Regions from separate parts of the Paenibacillus sp. FSL K6-2393 genome, predicted to be linked through region 1. Evidence: riboswitches for the same ligand, from Rfam matches in the RefSeq annotation. Region 1 holds a riboswitch; the other holds the start of a gene.
The links. A riboswitch is a leader RNA that binds a small molecule or an ion and turns the genes downstream of it on or off. The one in region 1 is predicted to bind glycine.
Positions count from the first base shown of each region.

Region 2: linked by a shared signal. The riboswitch ahead of sdaAB (L-serine ammonia-lyase, iron-sulfur-dependent subunit beta) and the one ahead of gcvT (glycine cleavage system aminomethyltransferase GcvT) in region 1 are both predicted to bind glycine.

Region 1 is NZ_JBBOCU010000001.1:1,593,580-1,606,012, reverse strand. Features, by position in the region: gene MHI14_RS07020 (endonuclease MutS2) at 1-63, shown strand, start outside; gene MHI14_RS07015 (cysteine-rich CWC family protein) at 204-455, shown strand; gene MHI14_RS07010 (mannitol-1-phosphate 5-dehydrogenase) at 516-1,661, opposite strand; gene MHI14_RS07005 (PTS sugar transporter subunit IIA) at 1,658-2,092, opposite strand; gene MHI14_RS07000 (BglG family transcription antiterminator) at 2,089-4,191, opposite strand; gene MHI14_RS06995 (PTS mannitol transporter subunit IICB) at 4,230-5,684, opposite strand; gene gcvH (glycine cleavage system protein GcvH) at 6,104-6,496, opposite strand; glycine riboswitch at 6,841-6,963, shown strand; glycine riboswitch at 6,967-7,067, shown strand; gene gcvT (glycine cleavage system aminomethyltransferase GcvT) at 7,284-8,420, shown strand; gene gcvPA (aminomethyl-transferring glycine dehydrogenase subunit GcvPA) at 8,417-9,772, shown strand; gene gcvPB (aminomethyl-transferring glycine dehydrogenase subunit GcvPB) at 9,910-11,349, shown strand; gene ptsP (phosphoenolpyruvate--protein phosphotransferase) at 11,648-12,433, opposite strand, start outside.
Region 2 is NZ_JBBOCU010000002.1:516,929-529,361, forward strand. Features, by position in the region: gene MHI14_RS29540 (arsenic transporter) at 1-584, shown strand, start outside; gene MHI14_RS29545 (phosphate ABC transporter substrate-binding protein) at 1,236-2,162, shown strand; gene pstC (phosphate ABC transporter permease subunit PstC) at 2,278-3,213, shown strand; gene pstA (phosphate ABC transporter permease PstA) at 3,216-4,103, shown strand; gene pstB (phosphate ABC transporter ATP-binding protein PstB) at 4,116-4,871, shown strand; gene MHI14_RS29565 (phosphotransferase enzyme family protein) at 5,095-6,087, shown strand; glycine riboswitch at 6,443-6,567, shown strand; glycine riboswitch at 6,572-6,707, shown strand; gene sdaAB (L-serine ammonia-lyase, iron-sulfur-dependent subunit beta) at 6,820-7,509, shown strand; gene sdaAA (L-serine ammonia-lyase, iron-sulfur-dependent, subunit alpha) at 7,499-8,476, shown strand; gene MHI14_RS29580 (alpha-glycosidase) at 8,653-10,413, opposite strand; gene MHI14_RS29585 (response regulator transcription factor) at 10,642-11,325, shown strand; gene MHI14_RS29590 (HAMP domain-containing sensor histidine kinase) at 11,370-12,433, shown strand, end outside.

The DNA of each region.
Region 1 (12,433 bases):
CGTAAGTTGATGGGACGCAAACATGTGGAAGGCCTACAGATCGAATTACCGCCTGAAGAATAGCCGATGGGAGAAACAGATGTGGTGAACTGGAAGTCATATATACAGAGCGAAATCCATAATCACCGGCACATTTCTGTTATACTGGGGACCAGTATGTTTAACTTCAGCTCGTAGCTATTGCACAGGGAGGGAAGAACTGAATGTCTGCAGAACAAGACGATCAAGAGCACATCCATATCGATGTTCTTGTCTGCCCATTATGCGGGGAAGCTAATCGCTGTTCCTATGCCGCAGGACATCCTCATTCGGAATGCTGGTGTAACCGGGCTACTTTCCCCGAGGGTGTGTTTGACCGCATTCCGCCAGAGCAGCGTCGAAAATCGTGCATATGTCAACGCTGTTTGGACGAATATGCCGATAAAAGCCAACAAAAAGAAGAGCCACACAGTTAACAACTGTATGGCTCTTCTTCATTATGCCTCATCTATACTGTTAGCTGGCTGCCACTGTTCTTACATTTGGTTATACTGGGCAACAGCCTGTTCAAGCACCGGATGATGCTCATCCATGGACGTATATTGGTGGAGCGCAGCTGTAATCCCCTTCTGGCGGATCATGTTCTGCAGTTCAACTGCTTCCGGATCATCGGAGACATCGAACTTGCAGGCTGCTGCCATACCCATAGCCAGATAAGTCGTATCAGTTCCATCCGCATATGCCTGAAGGGCCGGGCGAACCAGACGATCATTTGGAGACAACTTGCGCAGCGGGGAACGACCAACTCGAGTAACCTCATCGGTGAGATACGGGTTGACAAACCGTCCCAATATTTTGACAATATACTGCTCATGTTCTTCCGGGTTGAATGCAAAACGCTTCACCAGAACTTTTCCGGTTTCCTGCAAAGCACCGTATACAATCGATTTCACCTTCTCGTCGGCAATAGCCTTCTGAATCGTGTCATACCCGTGCACATTACCTATATAAGCTGCAACGCAGTGTCCTGTATTAACAGTGAACAGCTTCCGTTCGATATACGGCTCCAGATCATCGACATATACGATACCCTCAACCGGTTTGAATGCAGGAGCCATCTGGGAACGATCCACCACCCACTCGTAAAAAGGCTCCACCTGTACATGCAACGGGTCTTCATGATGCTGAATAGGCACTATCCGGTCTACGGCTGAATCTGGAAAATAAACGTACTGATCTGCAAGGGAACGCACTTCTTCATTGAGCAGAGCATATACATGTTCTTTCAACTGTGTACTGGCTCCAATGGCGTTCTCACAAGCAATAATGTGAAGTGGGTTTTGAACAGGACCTGAATTCAGTCTTTTCTCAAGTCCCTTTGCAATACCTGGTGCAATATGTTTCAGCACACCCACACCCACTGCGGTTGTAATCAGATCAGCTTCCACAACGGTTTGGGCAACCGTCTCCAGCTGGGTCCCATCAATTGCATTTACGCCTGTGACGGTCTCCTGATCCTTGCTCTCGTTAGCCAGTTCCACCGTATACTGCCCCCGTTGCTGGAGAGCTGTTACCAAGTTCTGATTCACGTCGGAGAAAACCACCTCATAGCCCGCACGGGACAGAATCAAGCCGATAAACCCGCGACCAATGTTACCTGCGCCAAAGTGTAGGGCCTTCATAGCTCCATTTCACTTTCCAGAATAGCGATAACTTCTTCGGCTGTTTTCGCCAGACGCAAGGCCTCCATATTCTCATCTTCAGCACAGATCACCGCGATGCTAGTCAGGATCTCCATATGTTCCCCGCCTTGAGCCGCGATACCAATGACCATATAAGCCTTTTCTTCGCCAAAATCAACACCCTGTGGATACTGGATGACAGAGATACCTGTGGATAAAATGAAAGCTTTGGATTCCTTCGTACCGTGCGGAATAGCCAGGCCGTTCCCTACATAGGTCGAGACAATCTCTTCCCGTTCAATCATCTTTTCAATGTAATCAGCGGTAATATGTCCCGCATCCTTCAGAATCTGCCCTGCCATACGAATCGCTTCGTATTTGTCCTGAGCCGTCGCGTTCATGATGACTTTATCTGTTGTTAACATACTCATAATGGTTGACCTCCAATTTCGGTTTTACTGCGATAAAATCCAACAAGTTCTTGGGACAGGTAATGGATGAGTTCATCCCTGATTCCCTTTTCCAGCAATGTAATCATTTCTTCCTGCAATAACAGGGCACTGATCTCACTGAGAACCTCCAGGCTTTCCTTGGATAATTCTCTGGGACCAAGCATCAAGAGGACATGGGTAACTCCTGCCGGATCATCCGGCGTACGAAGAAGTGGCTCAGTGAGTTGAAACAAGCTAATGGACGGCCTATAAATTCCCTCACTGCGTGTATGAAACAGCGCAAGTCTTGTACCGGGAATCTTCTGACTCCCCACTGCTTCACGTGCCTCCAACCGTTTTGCGATCTCCCCCGGTTCCTTCAGCACACCAGATCCATGGAGTACGTTGCACATCGCATACACCGTTTTATAGAACCCGATGTCCTGATTATCCAGCGGGTACACCTGAAACTTGCCAATAATTCGGACGATTTCAACTAAAATAGCTTCCATTCCATCAGGGTCAGAGTAACGACTTGTCGTCTGAACCTCTGCTTCACGGGGCTTATTATGCTGTCGTTGTAACGTTGTTGTTCGGATAAAATGACGCAGACGTTCGCTCTCTTCTGCCGTAAGCAGTGGACTCACTTTGTAATACTGATGCTCATCCATCGGCAGATCAACAGTAGATAAGACAAGATCATATTGATCTGTAGGTATCCGGGCAGCCTCGTACCAGGACACGCTATCCATAATCCGAATCTCGGGAATCTCCTTGGATAATCGGCTGGAAAGCATGCGTGATGATCCGATTCCGCTTGTACACACGATGATCGCCCTGATCTCCCGTTTCAATGCACGTAACCTCTCGATGGAAGCTCCAAAGTGCATAACCAGGAAACCAATCTCCTCATCCGGAACGTCTGTGCCTGGCCAAGCTTGCCCCACAGATTTTTTGACATCTTCAAAGAGGGAATCATAATCCTTGCGAATCTGCTGCAAAAGCGGATTACGAATCATCTGTTGTCCTTCAATTCGCTCCATTACAGGTTGCATATGACCAAGCAGACCTTCACGAAGCAAACGATCCTCATGAAAGGCGTAATGCGTCCTCGCCTGCATCTGATCAATCAGTGAATGTACCCTGTCCAGTAAAATCAAGTCGTCTATTGGCAACAGCCTCGAAGAGTGAATCCGCTGCTCTGTCTCAACTAATAGTCTGTGAAAATAAGCTTGCTCATCTTGGGAGAATGTCAGCCCCAGCTGGGTGGATAACACACCACACAAGCGGGAAGCCATATAAGGTGGAACCTTCATCTCATCCTGCTCTGCAACTGCATCTCCCGTGTTCTCTCGTGGAGACATACGGCCAATGCCAAAGCCTTTACGAATACGTACAACCGCTACGGATAATTGAATCAGCAGCTTCATGTATTGCCGTTCCGGGATGTTCTCCAGCCATTCGATATCTGGTTGCCATAACGCATTCTCGACCGTAAGCACATCACCGTGCCCAATCATATCCAACAGTTTTTGGTTTACGATGGATCCTCCCTGTTCTGGCTGTCTTCCGAATAGGTCGGACTCATCCAGAAATTCGAGAGCAAGTGCAGCTATGGCTGTGCGATGAATCGTCTCACTTCCGTTAATCTTGACGCCATATCCACGTCTGCGAACCAGCTTCAGTCCCGCCTGACGAATTCGTGACTCCAGATCGTCCAGATCAGTGGTTACGGTGGATACGGTCACTTTCAGATCCGAAGCCAAGGCGAGTAACTTTACAGGCTCCGGTTCATCCAGCAGGATGCAAAGCATGAAGAGCTTACGCTCTTCCGGCGTAAACTCTACATATTCTTTACCCTCTAGTTGCTGGCGCAATACAGCCAGATCATCGGAACCGGCATCGATTCGGATACCGGTTCCTGATTTTTTTTCCAGCCTCATGCCCAAAGGTTCAAGCCATTGTTCAATCATTTGCAGCTCCCGGTGAACTGTTCGGGTACTGACCTTTACTTCAACGGCGATTTCGCCGGCAGTGACTTCATGTGGATGCTCCAGCAGAAACTCCACGATTTCACGTTGTCTTTTGGTAATACTCATATCTCAGCCTCCGGCTCAGGGAAAACAAATGCGTGCAATTACTTTAGACGTTCAACGAGCGCATCGTATTCCGGGCTTTTTAGGAAGTTGTCGATGGATATATGTTCTGCGTTCGGCGCAACGGAGCGGGCACGATCGGTTAATATTTGTTGTGTGATGACCACATCTGCATCCGGCGGGATATCACTGATAGCCGTATTGGTCACCGTAACGTCAATCCCCTCTGCCTTCATCTTCTTGCGTAGAATGGAAGCACCCATGGCACTCGACCCCATCCCTGCATCACAGGAGAAGACAATTTTCTTCACGTCTGTTTTGACTGTAGAAGAAGCCATATCTGCGGCTCTGTCTGCTTCACGATGATTAGCCGTAATGCCAGCGTTTGGCACGGTTCCTTGACTCTTCATGTCTTTCATCCGACTGGATGCGGACTCCAGATCTTCGTCCTTTTGTTTACCCGTTTTCAGCAACACTGCTGCTACCAGGAAGGAAACGACGGCTGCTACAAGCACCCCTGCAAGCATTGGCAGGTATCCACCTTTTGGTGTTAAGAGGAAATACGCGATAATACTACCCGGTGATGGTGCTGAAACAAGTCCTGCTCCGGTGAGCATAAATGTTAATGTACCTGCGACGCCACCCGCAATTGCGGCAAGAATCAGAATTGGTCTCATCAAAATGTAAGGGAAGTAGATCTCATGAATTCCCCCGAAGAAATGAATGATAACGGCACCTGGTGCAGAAGATTTGGCCATTCCACGTCCGAAGAAACAGTAAGCAAGCAAGATACCAAGTCCCGGACCCGGGTTCGATTCAAGCATGTATAATACGGATTGCCCTAATTCTCTCGCTTGATCTGTTGCAATTGGTGTTAGAATCCCGTGGTTGATTGCATTGTTCAGGAACAATACTTTACCTGGTTCAATGATTAGGTTGACCAGCGGCAGCAAACCAAGATTCATTAAGCCTTGTACCCCGGCAGATAATACTTTGCTAATTGCTTCTACAGCAGGCCCGATGCCCAGTAGCGCAAAAATCCCCAAGATCCCGCCAATAATACCGGCTGAGAAGTTGTTAACCAGCATTTCAAATCCGGCTCTAACTTTACCTTCGATCGATTTATCAAACTTTTTGATGATCCATGCTGCCAGTGGTCCGGCAATCATGGCACCTAGAAACATCGGGATATCACTACCCACGATGACCCCAATGGTCATAATGGCACCCACGACACCACCACGCTGACCATGCACCATCGTACCCCCGGTGTAACCGATTAACAGTGGCAGCAAATATTTGATCATCGGATCGACTAGCTGTGCCAGTGTCTCGTTAGGGAACCAGCCTGTTGGAATGAACATGGCCGTAATTAATCCCCAGGCGATGAACGCTCCCATATTCGGCATGACCATACCACTCAGGAAACGGCCAAAACGCTGCACACCTACCCGTAGCCCACCTTTGGAATTGGACGATTGGTCCAAATTACTCATTGTATTATCCTCCTTGGATCAAGTGATTATGATTTATGAAAGGGGTATCATTTCTCCCCTGCTGTAATCCTAAGCGAGAATGCTCTCCTGTTCAATGAAATGAAAGCGTACTTTCGTCATGAACAATGATGACAACATTAGGTTATGTAATCGTTTTAATCGATGCATAATGGCTGAACCCATTGGTACACAAGGTTTTTCTTGCCTATGACTTTTATCATTTCCAGAGTCATTTTCTAACCTATAGCTTGGTCCAATCAGATGATTTACATCCACAATCTGCTCAAATCTACATTCAAAACCATTCTTGGAAAGCACAAAAAACCTGTGCAAGCATCCGGCTCACACAGGTCGAAACAATATGAAACTCATTTCATTCGCTTATAAAATATATGTTAATAAGTACAAGTTCGTTGATACTATTCTTCCGTATGTTTACGATACGCGTCTGCATTCATCAATGTAGACAATGCTGCTGTCAGATCTCCCTCAACACGAATCTCAATCATCCAACCTTCCTCGTAAGGAGAGCTGTTCACAAGTTCAGGGGAGTCCTGCAACGAATCATTGACTGCAATAATTGAACCTGTGACGGGAGAGAACAAGTCGGAAACCGTTTTGACCGATTCAATCGTTCCAATGCTGTCCTCTGCTTTTACATTGGTTTCAAGGTCAGGCAATTCCACAAACACAATGTCACCCAGCTGATGCTGCGCGAACTCGGTAATGCCAATACGTACAGTATCCTCCCCTACGGTTTGCACCCATTCGTGCTCTTCACTGTACAGGAAATCACTTTTCAATTCGCTCATCGATATCCGCCTCGCTTTTCATTAAATGAGTGCATGCGTTCTTTGACCTTAACCTTTTTCCCAGAACATAGCGTATGATATTTTTGATTCAAATGTCAAGATACCTCACAATTTATTTATTGATCACCTCTAAATCCTGTAACCCGATTACACTCTTTCTTCATATACTGGTGAATATTAGAATAGTAAGCGCAGTCTTTTTAAATACACGAACAATAACATTGAAACCAAATTAAATATTCGGTTTTTAATTATAATCTATGACATCGTTCTTGACATCGGTAGTGGATTCACGTTTTAATGAGAGGAGTAAATGTGTTTATTGGACTATGTTATACCCGCGGATGAATGTAAAGGGAGAGATTACCCGTGACACCCGATTCGGGATGTACATGAGGTAACGCCGAAGGAGTAAACCACCGATAAGCGGGGGTGAATCTCTCAGGCAAAAGGACTTTTACGGGACGCAACTCTGGAGAGCATCTATTCGCCCTGTGCGGGCGTTATGATCACCCAAGGGGAAACCTGCTGCACAACGCAGCGGGGTAACTCTCAGGTACAAGGGACAGAGCCTTAGAATACAGCGTGCTACTTGGCATGCCGATTCTTTGGCCTGTCCTTTTCCTTTTTCCCAAAAAACGAAAAACAGGATGTAGAACGGCGCTGTCATAGCTGCCTTAACATACTTATCTACGAAAAATCTCTGCTGAAAAATGTAAAAATACCCTGGTTCATTGATCCACGATTGTATATCCGGCCGGTTGACGGCCCATGACGAGGTGATTTGATGTCCGATTTGCTTAGAACACCACTCTTCCCACTGTATCAGCAATACGAAGGCGTACGGTGCATTGATTTTGGAGGCTGGGAGCTTCCAGTGCAATTTAGCGGAATCCAGAAAGAACATGAAGCGGTGCGTGAGCGTGCTGGACTATTTGATGTATCCCATATGGGTGAATTCACCGTACAGGGTGAGCAGGCTGAAGTTTTTTTGCAACAAATGACGACCAATGATGTGACCACGCTCGTTCCGGGTCAAGCCCAGTACACCCTGATGTGTTATCCAGATGGCGGTGTGGTAGATGATCTGCTCGTGTATAAGCTGGAAGATCAGCATTACATGCTCGTTGTTAATGCCTCCAACATCGACAAGGATTGGGCGTGGCTGCAAGAGCACTTGATCCCTGGCGTAAGCATGACTAACGATTCTGAGCAGACGGCGCTGCTCGCCTTGCAAGGTCCACTGGCTGTAGATATTATCGGGAAAGTTACAGATACGGATGTATCCTCGATTGAGCCTTTCCGTTTTGTACAGCAGGCAGAGGTATGCGGCGTTAAATTACTGTTGTCCCGTACAGGTTATACCGGTGAGGACGGCTTTGAACTATATGTACCTGCGGACCATGCTGCTGCGGTGTGGAATGGATTAATGCAAGCCGGAGAAGGTCACGGACTCGTACCAACCGGACTTGGTGCCCGGGATACACTGCGCTTTGAAGCAAGGCTCCCCCTGTATGGACAGGAATTGTCGGCAACCATCTCTCCGCTCGAAGCTGGCGTTGGCATGTTTGTGAAGCTGAATGCCGGACCTTTTATCGGATACGAAGCCTTGTTACAGCAAAAAACTGACGGGCCTGCCCGCAAACTGGTCGGCATCGAAGTGCTGGAGCGTGGTATTCCCCGCCCCCACTATCCGATTTACGCCGAAGGCGTACAGATTGGTGAAGTAACAACAGGCACGCAATCACCTACATTGAAGCGTAATCTGGGGCTTGCTCTCATCGACAGTAAATACGCTGCGCTGGGAACCCCGCTTGAGATTGAGATCCGCGGCAAGAAACTAAAAGCCGAGGTCGTGAAGACCCCTTTTCATAAACGGACACGTACGTCGAAGACACCTACTCAAGGAGCTGATCAAGCATGAGCAAGCACCGTTACATTCCCATGACTGAGCAAGATCAGAGCGCCATGCTCGCAACCATCGGTGTGGATACGCTGGAGGAACTGTTTCAGGACATTCCGCAGGAGATTCGTTATCAGGGCGAGCTGCCCGTATCCTCCAAACTTGATGAATATGCGCTGACACGTCATATGTCCAAACAAGCCGGCGCTAACGCCAATTTCGAAACACACGCCAGCTTCCTCGGCGCTGGCATATATGATCATCATGTTCCTTCCGTCATCAATCATGTCATTTCCCGTTCCGAGTTTTACACTGCCTACACACCTTATCAGCCTGAGATCAGCCAAGGTGAACTACAGGCCATTTTCGAATTTCAATCCTACATCTGTGAATTAACCGGTATGGCTGTAGCCAATGCCAGTATGTATGACGGCGCAACTGCCTTTGCAGAAGCAGGTAATCTGGCCGCAGCGGCAACTCGTCGCAAACAGCTCATCGTATCCCGTACCGTTCATCCGGAAGCCCGTCAGGTATTGCAGGCATATGCGCACGGATTAAGTCTGGAGATTGTCGAGATTGGTTATAAGGATGGCGTCACTGATTGGGATGCCCTGCAAGCCGCCATATCGGACGATACCGCTGCTGTCATGATCCAGAGTCCGAACTTCTTTGGTGCTGTAGAAAATGTAAAACAGGCTGCCGACCTCGTGCATGCGCACAAGGGCCTGCTCGTTGTAAGTGCCAACCCGCTATCGCTGGGTCTGCTGGAAGCCCCAGGCAAGCTGGGTGCCGACATCGTTGTAGGTGATGCGCAGCCCCTCGGCATCGCCGCTTCACTCGGCGGCCCGACATGCGGATATTTCGCCGTATCCCAGCCTCATATGCGCCGAATTCCTGGCCGAATTGTAGGCCAGACCACCGATCGCAACGGCAAGCGTGGTTTTGTACTCACACTGCAAGCACGTGAACAGCACATCCGCCGCGAAAAGGCGACATCCAACATCTGTTCCAACCAGGCTTTGCTTGCACTCAGCGCATCTGTGTACATGTCCATCATGGGTAAACAGGGCATGATCGATGTCGCGGATCTGAATTTGCAAAAGAGTCATTACACCCTGAATACATTAACTGCGATTCCTGGAGTTAGCCTTACTTTTAATGCACCAACATTTAATGAATTCGTGATTAATCTTCCTGAAGGAACAGACGTGGATGCTCTTCAGTTGAAACTGCTGGATGCAGGCTTTATTGGTGGCTACGAACTCGGACGTGATTATCCGGAGCTTACCGGACATATGCTGATTGCTGTTACCGAACGGCGCACTAAGGAAGAGATTGACGAATTCGCACGAGCATTGGAGGGATCGCTGTGACTCAGGAAACGACGACGACAACGACAACATCGCTACAAGGACAATCGGAAACGGGTACCTCTGTCTCCACTTCGGTTCAACCTGAGACGGATACAACATTTAGTGCACAGACCTTATCTCCTGCTCCGGAACAATCATTGATTTTTGAACTCAGCAGCCCTGGACGTGTCGCTTATTCCTTGCCAGAATGTGACGTTCCTCGTCAGGCTGCCGATACGTTGATTCCCCGGGAAATGCTCCGTTCGGAAGCAGCAGCACTGCCGGAAGTGTTTGAGGTAGATGTTATTCGACACTATACCGCTCTGTCCCGCCGCAACTTCGGGGTAGATAACGGATTTTATCCACTGGGCTCTTGTACAATGAAATACAATCCGAAGATCAATGAGGATGTTGCCCGTTACAATGGATTCGCCAAAATCCATCCGTACCAGCACGAATCCAGCATTCAAGGTGCACTTGAACTGTTATATACGTTGCAAAACGACCTTGCAGGTTTGACAGGTATGGATGCTGTGACTCTGCAACCAGCTGCGGGTGCCCATGGAGAATGGACTGGACTTATGATGATTCGTGCCTACCACGAAGGTCGTGGCGAACAACGTACCAAAGTCATCGTGCCCGATTCTTCGCATGGTACCAACCCGGCAAGTGCAACCGTTGCAGGATTTGAAACTGTGACGATTCCATCCCGAGCAGACGGACTGGTCGATCTGGATGCACTCCGTGCAGCAGTCGGTTCGGATACGGCAGCATTGATGCTGACAAACCCGAATACACTTGGTTTGTTCGAGAAAGACATTCAGGAGATTGCATCCATCGTACATCAGGCTGGTGGCTTGTTATACTACGATGGCGCAAACTCCAATGCCATTATGGGCATTACCCGTCCGGGTGATATGGGCTTTGACGTGGTGCACCTGAACTTGCACAAAACGATGAGCACGCCTCATGGCGGTGGTGGACCTGGTGCCGGACCAGTCGGTGTGAAGAGCCGCTTGATCCCGTTCCTGCCTAAACCGATGGTGATCAAGAATGCTGATGGTGTATATTCACTGGACCGTGAAGGAGATCAATCCATTGGCCGGGTCAAAGCGTACTACGGCAACTTCGGTATTTTGGTACGCGCCTATGCTTATATTCGCACCTATGGACCGGAAGGGTTACGCCGTGTCTCTGAATGTGCGGTACTGAATGCCAACTATATGATGGCCCGTCTTGCACCTTACTACGAAATTCCGTATCCGGGTGTATGCAAACATGAATTTGTCATGTCTGGTCGGGGTTTGAAGCAATATGGTGTGCGCACACTGGATGTTGCCAAACGATTGCTTGATTTTGGATATCACCCGCCTACCGTGTACTTCCCGCTCAACGTGGAGGAATGCATCATGATCGAGCCGACCGAAACCGAAAGTAAAGAAACGTTGGATGGATTCATTGATACGATGATACGGATTGCCAAAGAAGCGGAAGAGAAACCAGAATTGGTACTCAACGCACCTTACGGAACACCGGTCACTCGTCTTGATGAGACCACCGCTGCCCGCAAACCTGTATTGAACTGCGCTTGCAGTTAATCAAATCATTGTTAACACAAAAAGCTCTTGCTGATGTTCCAATCAGCAAGAGCTTTTTATGTTGCCTTCCCGGTCTACTTATGCCACTCTTACAGCTCACCATCCTCCTGCTAGAGGGTGTCTCAAACGCAGGCAAGTTATGCTCCGATGTATACCAGTGTCCGAATCACATTGTCCTGTTTATAACAAAAAAAGCCGATATCCACAATGAATCGCGGATACCGGCAAAATCGCTGCATCAATGCAGCTCATTATCGGAAAAAGAAAAACCTCAAATCCGGAGGAAACCCCGGCAAAATTACGCTTTAATGCTTTGAACCAATTCAACGACTTGTTCAGCCGTTTGCATATCCAGAGCTTTAGCAGCCAGTTCCTGCATATCCGCACGGGACAGCTTGGTGATCTGACTACGAGCTGGCAGGATGGAGGTTGCGCTCATGCTGAACTCATCCAATCCAAGACCAAGCAGCAATGGAATTGCTGTTTCGTCTCCTGCCATCTCACCACACATGCCAACCCATTTGCCTTCACGATGCGCTGCATCGATAACCATTTTAACCAAACGCAAAATGGCTGGGTTGTAAGGTTGGTACAGATACGCTACTCTTTCGTTCATACGGTCAGCAGCCATTGTGTATTGAATCAGATCGTTGGTTCCGATACTGAAGAAATCCACTTCTTTGGCAAACTGATCCGCCAGAACTGCAGTTGAAGGAATTTCGACCATGATTCCGAGTTGAATGCTGTCAGAAACAGCAATACCTTCAGCAACCAGCTTCTCTTTCTCTTCGAACAAGACAGCTTTTGCTTCACGGAATTCACCGAGTGTTGCGATCATTGGGAACATGACACGCAGGTTTCCATGTACGCTTGCACGCAGCAATGCACGCAATTGTGTACGGAAGATATCCAAACGGTCCAGACACAGACGAACTGCGCGGAAGCCGAGGAATGGATTCATTTCTTTTGGCAGATCCAGGTATGGAAGCTCTTTGTCTCCACCGATGTCGAGTGTACGAACAACGACAGGTTTGCCTTCCATTTTTTCCAGTACCGCTTTGTAAGCATTATACTGAATGTCTTC
Region 2 (12,433 bases), on a different contig from region 1:
TGGCCTATGCATCCAGTGAGTTTCTGCCGATTCCCGTGTCGGTTATCGTTGGCTCCGTTGCGCTGCTGTTCGCTTTATTGGCACGCAAGAGCGAGGCTGTTGATCTGAAACGGGTAATCAAGGAAGCACCTTGGTCGATTGTGGTGTTCTCGGTGGGCATGTATATCGTCGTATATGGACTGCGTAATGCAGGGTTAACGGATCATCTGAGCCGCTGGCTGGATGCCATAGCAGAGCATGGTCTGCTGGCTGCTTCGCTCGGGATGGGCATCATCGCTGCTGTATTATCATCGGTGATGAACAACCTGCCGACCGTGTTGATTAACCTGCTAGCCATCCAGGGCGCGCATACCGAAGGTATTATTCAGGAAGCATTGATCTATGCCAATGTCATTGGTTCCGACCTGGGTCCCAAAATGACCCCGATTGGATCTCTTGCCACATTGCTGTGGCTGCATGTGTTATCCCGCAAAGGTGTGAAGATTACATGGGGGTATTATTTCAAGGCAGGCATCATCCTGACCATTCCGACATTGTTAATTACCCTAGCCGGGTTGGCATTGTGGTTATGGATTCTGGGTTAGTAAAATTAGATTTACATTAAGCATTAATAAGATAGTCTATTGTAATGTAAAAGGCTGCTCTCACAGCTGGTGCTAAGCACTGGCAGTGAGGCAGTTTTTTTGTTTCTTCTATAGAAGAATTGAATTCTCTATTTCAATTAAGCAGTTAAGCATTTACATAAGGCCAGCCCATTGTAGGGCTGGCCTTCTTTGCCTACTCCCCAGGCAGGAGATTGAAATGCCTGAGATCCAACGAGCGCTGACACAGCGAAGGGAACGGAATCGATTCTGAAGAAGCGAAGCGTTCGCCTGAAAGCTTTCTGTAAGAAAGCTGCATCGGAAGCATAAGCTGTCTCCTAATTACAACAATTAAAATTATTAATCAAAGAAATTTGGAGACAACAGCGATCAGAAGAACGATCCGTAACCGGAACGGCCACTCATGGTATGAGCTACTTCACAATACGGATTGAAACAACGTCCGTTCCCGTAGCGACCACTTCAGCGCAATTTCTCTCAGATAAATTTCAATATACAGCCGATATTTTTAACATTGCGTTTACAAAACATTGATTTTAAGATGACATACCGAAACTACAATGAGTAAAGAGTTGATGGTGAACAAACAAATTCACAAAACGCCATCACTACATTGGGGGAGGAAAACAAAACATGTTTAAAAAGTTGCCGTTTATTTTGATGACCTTAACGTTCGTACTGGTTCTCGCAGCATGCGGATCGAAAAATGACGCTGGTACAGAGGGTGCCGCAAGCAATGGATCAGGAGAAGCTGCTACTGAGCTTAGCGGTAACATTCTGGCAGTCGGATCGACAGCATTGCTACCTCTGGTAGAACAAGCTGGACAGAAATTTATGGCAGTTGATGAATATAAGAACGTAACGGTTCAAGTTCAAGGTGGCGGTAGTGGTACTGGTTTGACACAAGTATCTGACGGACAAGCTACAATCGGTAACTCTGATGTATTTGCAGAAGAGAAACTGGAGGACGAAGCCAAAGTAAAAGAATTGGTTGACCATCAAGTAGCAGTAGTAGCTATGGCGCCAGTTAGCAACAAAGATGCAGGGGTAGAAGATTTGACGAAGCAACAACTGATCGACATCTTCTCCGGTAAAGTAACGAACTGGAAAGACGTTGGTGGTGCGGATCAAGCAATCGTTATTGTAAACCGTCCAAGTAGTTCAGGTACTCGTGCAACTTTCGAGAAGTATGCATTGGGTGCAAAAATGGATGATATCCAAGGTTCGATTCAAGAAGATTCTTCTGGTAACGTAAAAAAATTGGTATCTGAAACGCCAGGTGCTATTGGTTACCTCGCCCTGTCTTACTTGGATGACAGCTTGCAAGTGTTGAAATACGAAGGTGTAGAAGCAACAGTTGAGAACGTAGAAGCAGGAACTTATCCAGTATGGGCTTACGAGCACATGTACACAAAAGGTGAGCCTGATGCAGCAACAAAAGCATTCTTGGACTACATCTTGAGTGACGAAATTCAACAAAACGACGTGACAGAACTTGGATACATTCCAATGTCAGGTATGAAAGTAAAACGCGATGCAGCAGGTAATGTGGTTGAGTAATCTTTGAACTTGCGCATACAGCGAAAGAGGCGGACTTAGGTCCCGCCTCTTTACGCGGTTTGCTCTAAAATAATCCCATATTTTGCATTAATTCTACTATAGAAGGATGGTTGTTATGGAACAGACCGAAGGGGGAACGGTAATGAATAACAAGTTGAAACCGCGCCGGCCCTTAAAAGAGAAACATTATTGGGAAGAGTGGACGGGACGGATCTATACGTCGATTTGTGTCGTTTTCCTGATCGTTGTCATGTTTTCCATTGTTTATTTTGTAGCGTCCAAGGGACTATCGACATTTTTCCAAAATGGAATAAGCATAAGTGAATTTCTTGGTGGGAAAACGTGGAATCCAACTGGAGAGCCTGCGTTCTACGGGGCATTGCCGTTCATCACAGGTTCTTTCATTACAACCTTGCTTGCAGCATTGATCGCAAGTCCGCTTGGCCTGTGTGCAGCACTCTTCATGACAGAGATTGTACCGGGTAAAGGGAAAAAAATCTTGCAGCCTGCGATTGAGCTCTTGTCCGGAATTCCATCCGTTGTGTACGGATTTATCGGTCTGAGTGTCATCGTACCTTTGTTGCGCAGTATCTTCGGTGGAACAGGCGTCGGGATTGCAGCCGGATGTCTTGTTCTCGCGGTAATGATACTTCCTACGGTGACAAGTATTATGGCAGATGCCTTGTCCGCGTTGCCAAAAGGATTGCGAGAATCCTCCTACGCACTGGGGGCCACTCGCTGGCAAACCATCTACCGTGTCATTATTCCAACGACTTTGCCAGCTTTGTTGACAGGTGTCGTTTTGGGTATGGCTCGTGCGTTTGGTGAAGCTCTTGCTGTACAGATGGTTATCGGTAATGCACCGCATGTTCCAACATCCTTGCTCGAATCAGCTTCAACATTAACAAGTGTAATTACTCTCAGCATGGGTAACACCACGATGGGTTCTGTTCATAACAATGCACTGTGGAGTATGGCGCTTGTCCTGTTGGTGATGACATTTGTCTTCGTCATTCTGGTTCGCCTGCTTGAAAGGAGAAACCGGGTATGAAAATGAAGGCAAAGACGGTAGATAAAATTGCAACATCCGTTATCGTTGTACTGGCCCTGTTCATTGTTATTCTATTGCTCGGTCTGCTTGGCTTCATCATGTATAGAGGCATTGGACATATTAGCTGGAACTTCCTGACAAGCGCACCACAGTTGCTTAAGGGTGGCGGCGGGATTGGTCCACAGCTCTTCAACTCCGTATTCTTGCTTGTCTTGACCTTGATTGTTACCATCCCACTCGGATGGGGCGGCGGAATTTACATGGCGGAATACGCCAAACCAGGCAAGATTACCAGCTTCATTCGTCTGGTCGTTGAAGTGTTGTCATCATTCCCATCCATCGTTATCGGTTTGTTTGGTCTTTTGCTGCTAGTAAATCAATTTGGTCTTGGTTTCTCCCTGATCTCGGGTGCCTTGGCTCTGGCGATCTTTAACTTGCCACTGATGGTACGGACAACGGAACAGGCCTTCCGGGCCGTTCCGAAGGAACAGAAGGAAGCAGGTCTGGCGCTTGGACTGTCCAAGTGGAAGATTATTACTTCAATTCTGCTACCTGTGGCATTGCCGAGCTTGATTACGGGTACGATCCTAGCATCGGGCCGGATCTTCGGTGAAGCAGCCGCGCTGATGTTCACCGCAGGTATGAGTAGTCCGCCATTGGACTTTACAGATTGGAATCCAACGAGTCCAAGATCACCGCTTAATCCTTTCCGTCCGGCAGAGACACTTGCTGTCCATATCTGGAAAGTGAATAGTGAAGGTATTGGGCCAGATTCCAAAGAAGTGGCAGCAGGGGCGTCCGCCGTGCTTGTCATTCTCGTGCTGGCGTTCAATCTAAGTGCACGCTGGATCGGTCGGGTTGTATTCCGCCGCATGACAGCTTCGAAATAAGGAGGAACCAACATGGCCATACCTTTTGGTACGGAACAGTTAAGCATATATTATGGACATTTCCAGGCAGTCAAGCAGATTAGCCTGACGTTTCCTGAAGCAAGCGTAACGGCTCTTATTGGGCCGTCTGGGTGTGGTAAATCCACGTTCCTCCGGTCGCTGAACCGGATGAACGACGAGATTGCCGGTTCCCGTACAGAGGGACATATCTGGATGGACGGTAACGATCTGAATGAGCCTGGAACCGATGTAATCAAGCTTCGCCAGAAGATTGGCATGGTGTGGCAGAAGCCGAATCCTTTTCATAAGTCCATCTACAACAATATCGCGTTTGGCCCCCGCTACCGCGGTACGAAGAGTAAGAAGGCACTGGATGAAATTGTGGAAAAAAGCTTGCGTCGTGCTGCGCTCTGGGACGAAGTGAAAGACAGGCTGAACGAGTCAGCTCTGTCTCTCTCGGGTGGACAACAGCAGCGTCTGTGTATCGCCCGCGCCCTGTCTGTTGATCCGCAGATTCTGCTGCTCGACGAGCCTGCATCTGCACTTGACCCGGTATCTACGGGTAAAGTTGAAGAGTTGATTACCGAGCTCAAGAAGGAGCTGCGGATTGTTATTGTTACCCATAACATGCAGCAGGCGGCGCGCATCTCGGATTATACAGCTTATTTCTATCTGGGAAGCATGGTTGAGCACGGGGATACAGAGCATATTTTCACGAACCCGGACAATCGTCTGACGCAAGAATACATTATGGGTCGTTTCGGTTAATTGGATCATGGAGTGTAACATAGAGCAATAGACAGAGAGATTAAGAAATAATAGAGACAAAAGAAAGCACAATGCCTGGACGGTTGTTCGGGGGTTGTGCTTTTTTAATTTATAATTTTAGTGGGATTTTCTGTATGCGGGATAAACATTATGCTACGATATTTAGTGTGAAGAGAACGTTTACATGACTTCGAAGGAGATGTTGATAATCACTACGAATCAGATGTCTTACGACCATATGGCAGCTCAGATTATACAGAACTACACTATTGAGAAACCTGTCGTTTCATATATTCGCCACAATGAGAATCTGACATATCATGTCGTCGATGAAGCAAGCGGGAAGAAGTATCTGTTACGTATCCATCAAGCCGCATATACAAGTATGACAGGCATTCAGCATACGCTTCCTGCGCTGAAGGCAGAGATGAACCTGCTTCATGAGTTAAATGCAACGACGGAATTGCGCGTGCAGCATCCGGTACGGAATGTATCGGGAGACTGGGTCACGGTATGGAAAAGTGAAGCGGGTAAAGAAATCTGCTGTACAGTACTGGAGTGGATTGAGGGAAGGGACATCCAGCAGGGAGAACGCCTGACAACAGAGCAGATCTATGATCTTGGGGCACAACTGCAGATGCTTCATCAATATGGGCGTGAGCAGAATCAGACAGATCGAACAAAGGTGCGGCCGGCATATGGCAACATCCATGAGAACTTGGTCATGCTAGGGCAGCTAGAGGAAGGCGTCCGACTGGGGATTTTTACAACGGAAGACTTCGACCTGCTTCGTGAGACGTTTGAGAACATTAATGAACAGTTAGAAACATACCCGCAGCACGCAGGAACATGGGGGATCATTCATGGGGATATTACTCGCAACAATCTGCTGATAACGGATCAGGGCATATCTATGATTGATTTTTGTCTATACGGGTATGGGTACTATCTTTTTGATGCTGGAGGAGCAGCACTTATGTTCAACCGGGAGGAACGAGATATATTCTTATCCGGTTATACCAAACAGATCGCACCACTGACGGATCGTGATATCCGATTAATGGAAGGATTCATGTTGATTTTTACACTGGGTTATTATGCCTTTCAGATGGCGAATGAGTCGAGGCACGAATGGATGAAAGATCGCATGCCGAAGCTATGCAGCAAGTATTGCAGACCTTATGTACAGAACGAGAGCATATTTTATGAACTGTGATTTATAATCCAGATGTGCAGACTCGGATGGGTTAGTGAGCAGTGTGGATCAAAGATTATGGTTGCCTGAATACCCGAACGGTTTCATGGACAATATCATAAATAATAGTAAGCACATCATTGATTGAAGTAGAACGAAATGAGCTGTTTAAAAGATCTTTTTAACGTATTAATGTAATGAAAGCTGACAAAATATTCTGGTTATCATCGCTTCAATAGGAAATGAAGGAAATACACCCAAAGAAATCGTTAAGTTTGTTGACACTGATCTTCCGGTCGATTAATCTTAATGAAGAAGAAATTAATGACTTCCATGACTGTTCTGACATAAGCTCAGAATGGTTCCATATAGCGGATGATAACGAGCGGGAGAGACCTGGGTTAGCCGAGCACAATGGCTAGTATTCAGGCACCGAAGGAGCAAGCTGCTGCGCACCCGGCGCAGTGGTTAATCTCTCAGGTAAATGTACCATCGTTGGACGCAACTCTGGAGAGTGCGCGAACTGCGCCACCCAAGGGGTATATGATCAGTGGGACCGGTGAACTTGTCTGTAATCGCAGGCAATGCACCTTGTCGTGAGACACTGCTGATCGTGAAACTCTCAGGTATCGAGGACAGAGAGAGGGCCTGAGGCCTTCTTCTGTCCTTTTTTGATGTCATCATTCAGTAAATAAGGAACAATATGGATTAGATTCTGGATGGAAATGACGAATACAATTGGAGGGTTATAAAGTGCGATTTAAAGATGTTTTCTCAATTATTGGTCCGTCCATGACAGGGCCTTCAAGTTCACATACAGCTGGAGCGGCAAGGTTAGGGAGAATTGCTCGTCAGTGGCTTGGATGTACGCCAGAACGTGCCCGGCTGACGTTATATGGTTCATTCGCTGACACGTATCAGGGGCACGGAACAGATCTGGCACTGATCGGCGGTCTTTTGGACTATGTCACAGACGATCCACGTATCCCGGATGCAGAGCAATACGCAGAGGAAGCAGGCATGGAGGTTGAGTTTTATACAAGTGGCCTGCCTGCTCCTCATCCAAATACGGTCAAAATTGAGTTATGGCATGGAGAACGTGCCTGCTCCTTAATCGGTGCATCCATTGGTGGTGGCAGTGTATCGGTGCATGCGATGAATGATTTTCGTGTTCAGATTAGTGGTGAGTTTCCAACACTTGTTCTGCGACATGCGGACAAAGCAGGGGTGCTTGCATCTGTAACGTCCACGATCAGTTCATCCGGGGTTAACATCGGGTATATGCAGGTGGACCGGAAAGCCCGTGATGGCGAAGCGCTTACCGCGATGGAAATGGATGGTGTGCCTAATCCCGATATGCTCAGGCGTCTAAGGGAGCTGGACCATGTGCTGGACATTCGTGTTATCGATTTGAAGAGAGGAGTTGATTCGGATGCGGTTTAAACATTTGCACGAACTGAATACGATCTGTACAGCAGAATCCAAAACCATTGCTCAGCTGATGATCGAGGAGCAGGTTCAGGAGACCAATACACCGGAAGCGGATGTTGTGAAACAGATGTCTGAATATTATCAGGTGATGAAGGAAGCGGTACGCAAAGGGTTAACGGAAGATACGACATCACGCAGTGGGTTAACGGGTGGAGACGGTAAAAAAATGGCCGAGTACATTCGCAAGGGTGAGACTTGCTCAGGAGATGCTTCCGCACTTGCCATGGCGTATGCCCTGTGTGTATCTGAAGTGAATGCCTCCATGGGTCGGATCGTGGCAACACCAACAGCCGGTTCCTGCGGCATCATCCCCGGTGTTTTTATTAGCTCACAGGAGCGTTTTGGCTGGACGGACGAACATTTGGTGAACGGGTTGTTCTGTGCGGGAGCGATTGGTTATGTTATTGCCAACAATTCATTTATCTCCGGGGCCGAGGGTGGCTGTCAGGCGGAAGTGGGTTCCGCGATCGGCATGGCTGCGGGTGCCATGGTTGAACTGCGTGGAGGTACACCGGAACAGGTCGTTCATGCCGTTGGTTTGGCGTTAAAAAATACACTGGGCCTTATCTGCGATCCGGTCGCAGGCCTTGTTGAAATCCCGTGCATCGTCCGTAATGGACTGGGTGCGGTTACGGCGCTGGCTGCGGCTGACATGGCCCTGGCCGGAGTGCGTAGTGCCATTCCGTCAGACGAAGTCATCGACGTCATGCTGGAAGTAGGCAGTGCGATGCCGAGCCGCCATCGGGAGACAGCCCAGGGCGGACTGGCCCAGACACCAACCGGCCGCAAAATGATGCAAAAGCTGGCTAAACCAAAGGCAAAGCGTGCCGAGCCTGAGCAGGAGTCGAAGCCAGCGGATTCTGACACAACTACAAGTGGGGTGGACAATGCTCAAGTGGACAAGGATACTCAGGTTTAAGCTGAACCGGGACCACCGATATATAAATCAGTGACATTATTATGTATAACGGCGAATACAAAAATACAAAAACAAGCGTCCGCGAACCCGAATCCGGGTTATGCAGGACGCTTGTTTTATGCTGCCAGATGAAGCGAAGTTAGGATACTTATATCAGATGAATGTGTATTATGACTCTAGTTCTGGCTCACAGCCGTACTCAGTACGGCATATCCATACGCAGGCAGTTCAATGGCGAGTACGCCATCTTCCTTGGCGGTACGATGGTTTCCGCCGAATAACTCGGTCCATTCTTCGTCACCGGCCTCCAGCTCGACAATAGCCGTCTCTTCTGATCGATTGAACAGAACCAGAATGCGTTCCTCCTCATTTTGCCGCTCAAATACCAGTTGGCTGCCATCGGGACGAGCCTGCAGGAAACGAACGGTGCCTTCTGCACGCAGGGCAGGATGAGCATGACGCAGGGAGATTAGTTTCTGATAAAAGTCGAGCAGCTCCCGGTCCTGCTTCGCTTCGTCCCATTCCATGCATTTACGGCAGCCCGGATCATGTTCGCCGTCCATGCCAATCTCGTCTCCGTAATAGATGCACGGAGCACCCATGTAACTGAACTGGAATAACGCAGCCAGCTTCATCTTGCGTTGGTCGCCTTCACACAACGTGAGCAGCCGTGGGGTATCGTGGCTGTCCAGCAAGTTGAACGCCACTTCGCTGGCCTGAAGCGGATAACGGGATAACTGTCGTCCGATGGAGTTCGCGAACTGTTCTGCGTGCATTGTATTTTTCACAAAGAAAGCATTTACGGCATCGGTAAACGGATAGTTCATGGACGCATCGAACTGGTCGCCTTGCAGCCAGGCAGAGGACTCATTCCATACTTCGCCCAGAATATAGGCATCCGGATTAGCCGCTTTGACTACACGGCGGAAATCACGCCAGAATGCATCATCCACTTCGTCTGCCACATCCAGCCGCCATCCGTCCGCACCCACTTCCTTGATCCAGTACTCGGCAACCTCCAGCAGATAGGCCTTAACCTCGGCATTCTCCGTATTCAGCTTTGGCATATGCGCTTCGAATCCGAAGGTCTCATACGTAGGAATGCCGTCCTTCACGTCCAGCGGGTATTCATGTACATGGAACCAGTCCTTATATTTGGATTGTTCTCCGTTCTTCTGCACATCCACAAACGGCGCAAATGTCTTCCCGGAATGGTTAAACACAGCATCCAGAAGTACACGAATTCCACGTGCATGGCATAGCTCGACCAGTCGTTTCACGGTATCTGCGTCACCAAAGTGCCGGTCTACCCGCAGGTAGTCCTCAGTATCGTATTTGTGATTGGTGGTGGCTTCGAAGATGGGTGTGAAGTAGATCGCATTAATGCCAAGATCGCTGATGTAATCCAGATGGTCGATCACGCCCTGAAGGTCACCGCCGAAGAAATTGAAAGGTGTTGGCTCGCCACCCCACGGCTCTACCTTTTCCGGACTAATATCCGGGTTGCCGTTGGCGAATCGTTCGGGAAAAATCTGATAGAACACCGCATCCTTAACCCATGCAGGGGGTGTGAATACAGCTCCGGCATGAATATAAGGGAACTGGAACATACGACCCGGATCGTCCGGCTCTTCTTCCTGGAAGTCCGTCTCGGTCATCCAGATCTGTTCTTCGCCGCTTTTGAGCAGAAAAGAGTATTTGAGTCGGTGGTAGGGAGGTTTCACTTCACCCTCGTAGTAATCGAACATGGAGTCAGAGGTGAACTTGGTTAGGGGAACCAGCGCTTTGGTTGCATCCCACGCATATTTATCCCCGGTCAGGGCATGTACCTCGGTCAGGTCATTCTTTTTGGCACGCAAACGCAGATGGATTGTATCTTGGTCATAGGCATAGGCCCAGTTTCGTTTCGGTTGATGATAGATGGCTTCCAGCAGCATAATGAATTTCCTCCCGTCAGGTGTGGATATAGTATGTACTTGGTAGACTTGATTAATATGACATTCCCCACGTTAATGAATACGCTATAATTAGAATGTGTGGTAACGTAAAGGACTTTAACATTGTTTCAACAAGACATGAATCCATATGTTATAGACATCTTTTACCATGATGATGCTCAGATATATCATTAACCCAATGGGGGCAGAAAGGAAACGAATATTCGGATGAAAACCAAACTGTTATATATTGAAGATGATACGGAAATTGCGACTTGGGTCAGAGCCGATCTGGAGGAGCGCGGTTATGAGGTGGTATGGCTCGGCAGTGGTGAAGGTGCAGCGGAGGCTGCTGTCGGTTGCTCACTCATTATTCTGGATGTCATGCTGCCTGGGCTGGATGGATTTACGGTGGGACAGCGACTGAAAAAAGAACATCCCGCCGTGCCCATTGTCATGCTCTCGGCCAGAACGTCCATTGACGACAAGTTGCACGGTCTTGATTTTGCCGATGACTATGTGACCAAACCATTTCACCCCGATGAACTGGCTGCCCGGATTGAAGTACAACTGCGTAAGGCAGGAACGGCGGTATCCACGGATGCTGCCCTGAAGCTGGATCATCTCTCCATCTATGAGAAGGACAACCGGATCGTCAATGAGGAGACGGGAGATGAGATTATTTTATCGGGAAAACAGTTCCACATCTTCGCCTACCTGCTACGACATATGGGCATGATTCGAACCAAAGAGCAGATCTATGAAGCCGTCTGGAACGAGCCCTATCTGGATGGGGACAAGACTTTAATGGTACATATTCGGCATCTACGCGAAAAGCTGGAGCTTGATCCGGCCAATCCTGTAGTTATTCAGACGGTCCGTGGTGTGGGATATCGTGTGAAGAAGCCATGATTCGGTGGTTCAGAGAACGGAAGATCATGAAGGGAGAACGAAGTATGGATCAAAAGCAATCCGGGCGGCGCAAGCTTCGCTTTGGGCGGTCCTTGATGTCCAGATACATCCTACTGATCTTGGCGGCTGTATTATTTGTGCCCGTTGTCCTTCCGATCATATCCGTTATATATATTGTCGTAGTGAATAACACGAATACGAACCGCGACGCGCCTTACGGTGATGTTACCCGGATCAGTAACCTCTGGTCACGTGAAGCGAAGAACCTGGATGGTGCTTCGGATGAAGAGATTAAGGCCCGGTTGGAGCAATTACATGGCTCGTATCCCAAATCTTCCATGTATCGTGTGAATGTGAGCGGTGAGACCCTCTTTATTCTCGGTGGTGAAGATGTAACGCTTCTGAAATCCACGTCGCCGGATGGCAGAACAGACACGACATTGAGATGGTCACTGGATTCCGGGCAAACGACAGAGACTCATATTCCATCCTTATGGAATGTAAACAATACGGTGCAATTCATGAAAGAAGCCTCCTTTCGCGATCCACTGACCGTAGTTGCATATATTGGCGGAGCTGAGCAGGACAAAGGACAGGGATTCATGATCATTGAAGTGCCGCGGTCACTTCTGCAAATGAATCAGAGTAACTGGCCGATGGAACTCTTGTATCTTGGTATCGTAATGACCCTCATCTTTCTGATCTTCATCATTATGTCGATTCTCTTCTTCGCACGCATTCGCAAACGACTTATTCGTTTGCAGACGGCCATGATGACCACAGGCAAGGAAGGCCTCCCGCTTCCGGTAGATATCCGCCGGTCAGACGAGATTGGTCAACTGGAAGAATCCTTCAATCAGATGGTGCATCAACTGTCCGACAGCCGCCACCGTGAACGAGAGGAAGAACAATTGCGCAAACGTCTCATTGCGGGGCTTTCTCACGATCTGCGTACCCCGCTAACGGTGATTCGTGGACATATGCATGCTTTGCACAAGGAAGAGCTGAGCGAGCAAGGTGACCGTTCATTACATCGCATGGAAGCAAAGATGGAGGACCTCGGTGGGCTCATTGACAACATGTTATCCTACAATTTGCTCACGAGTGG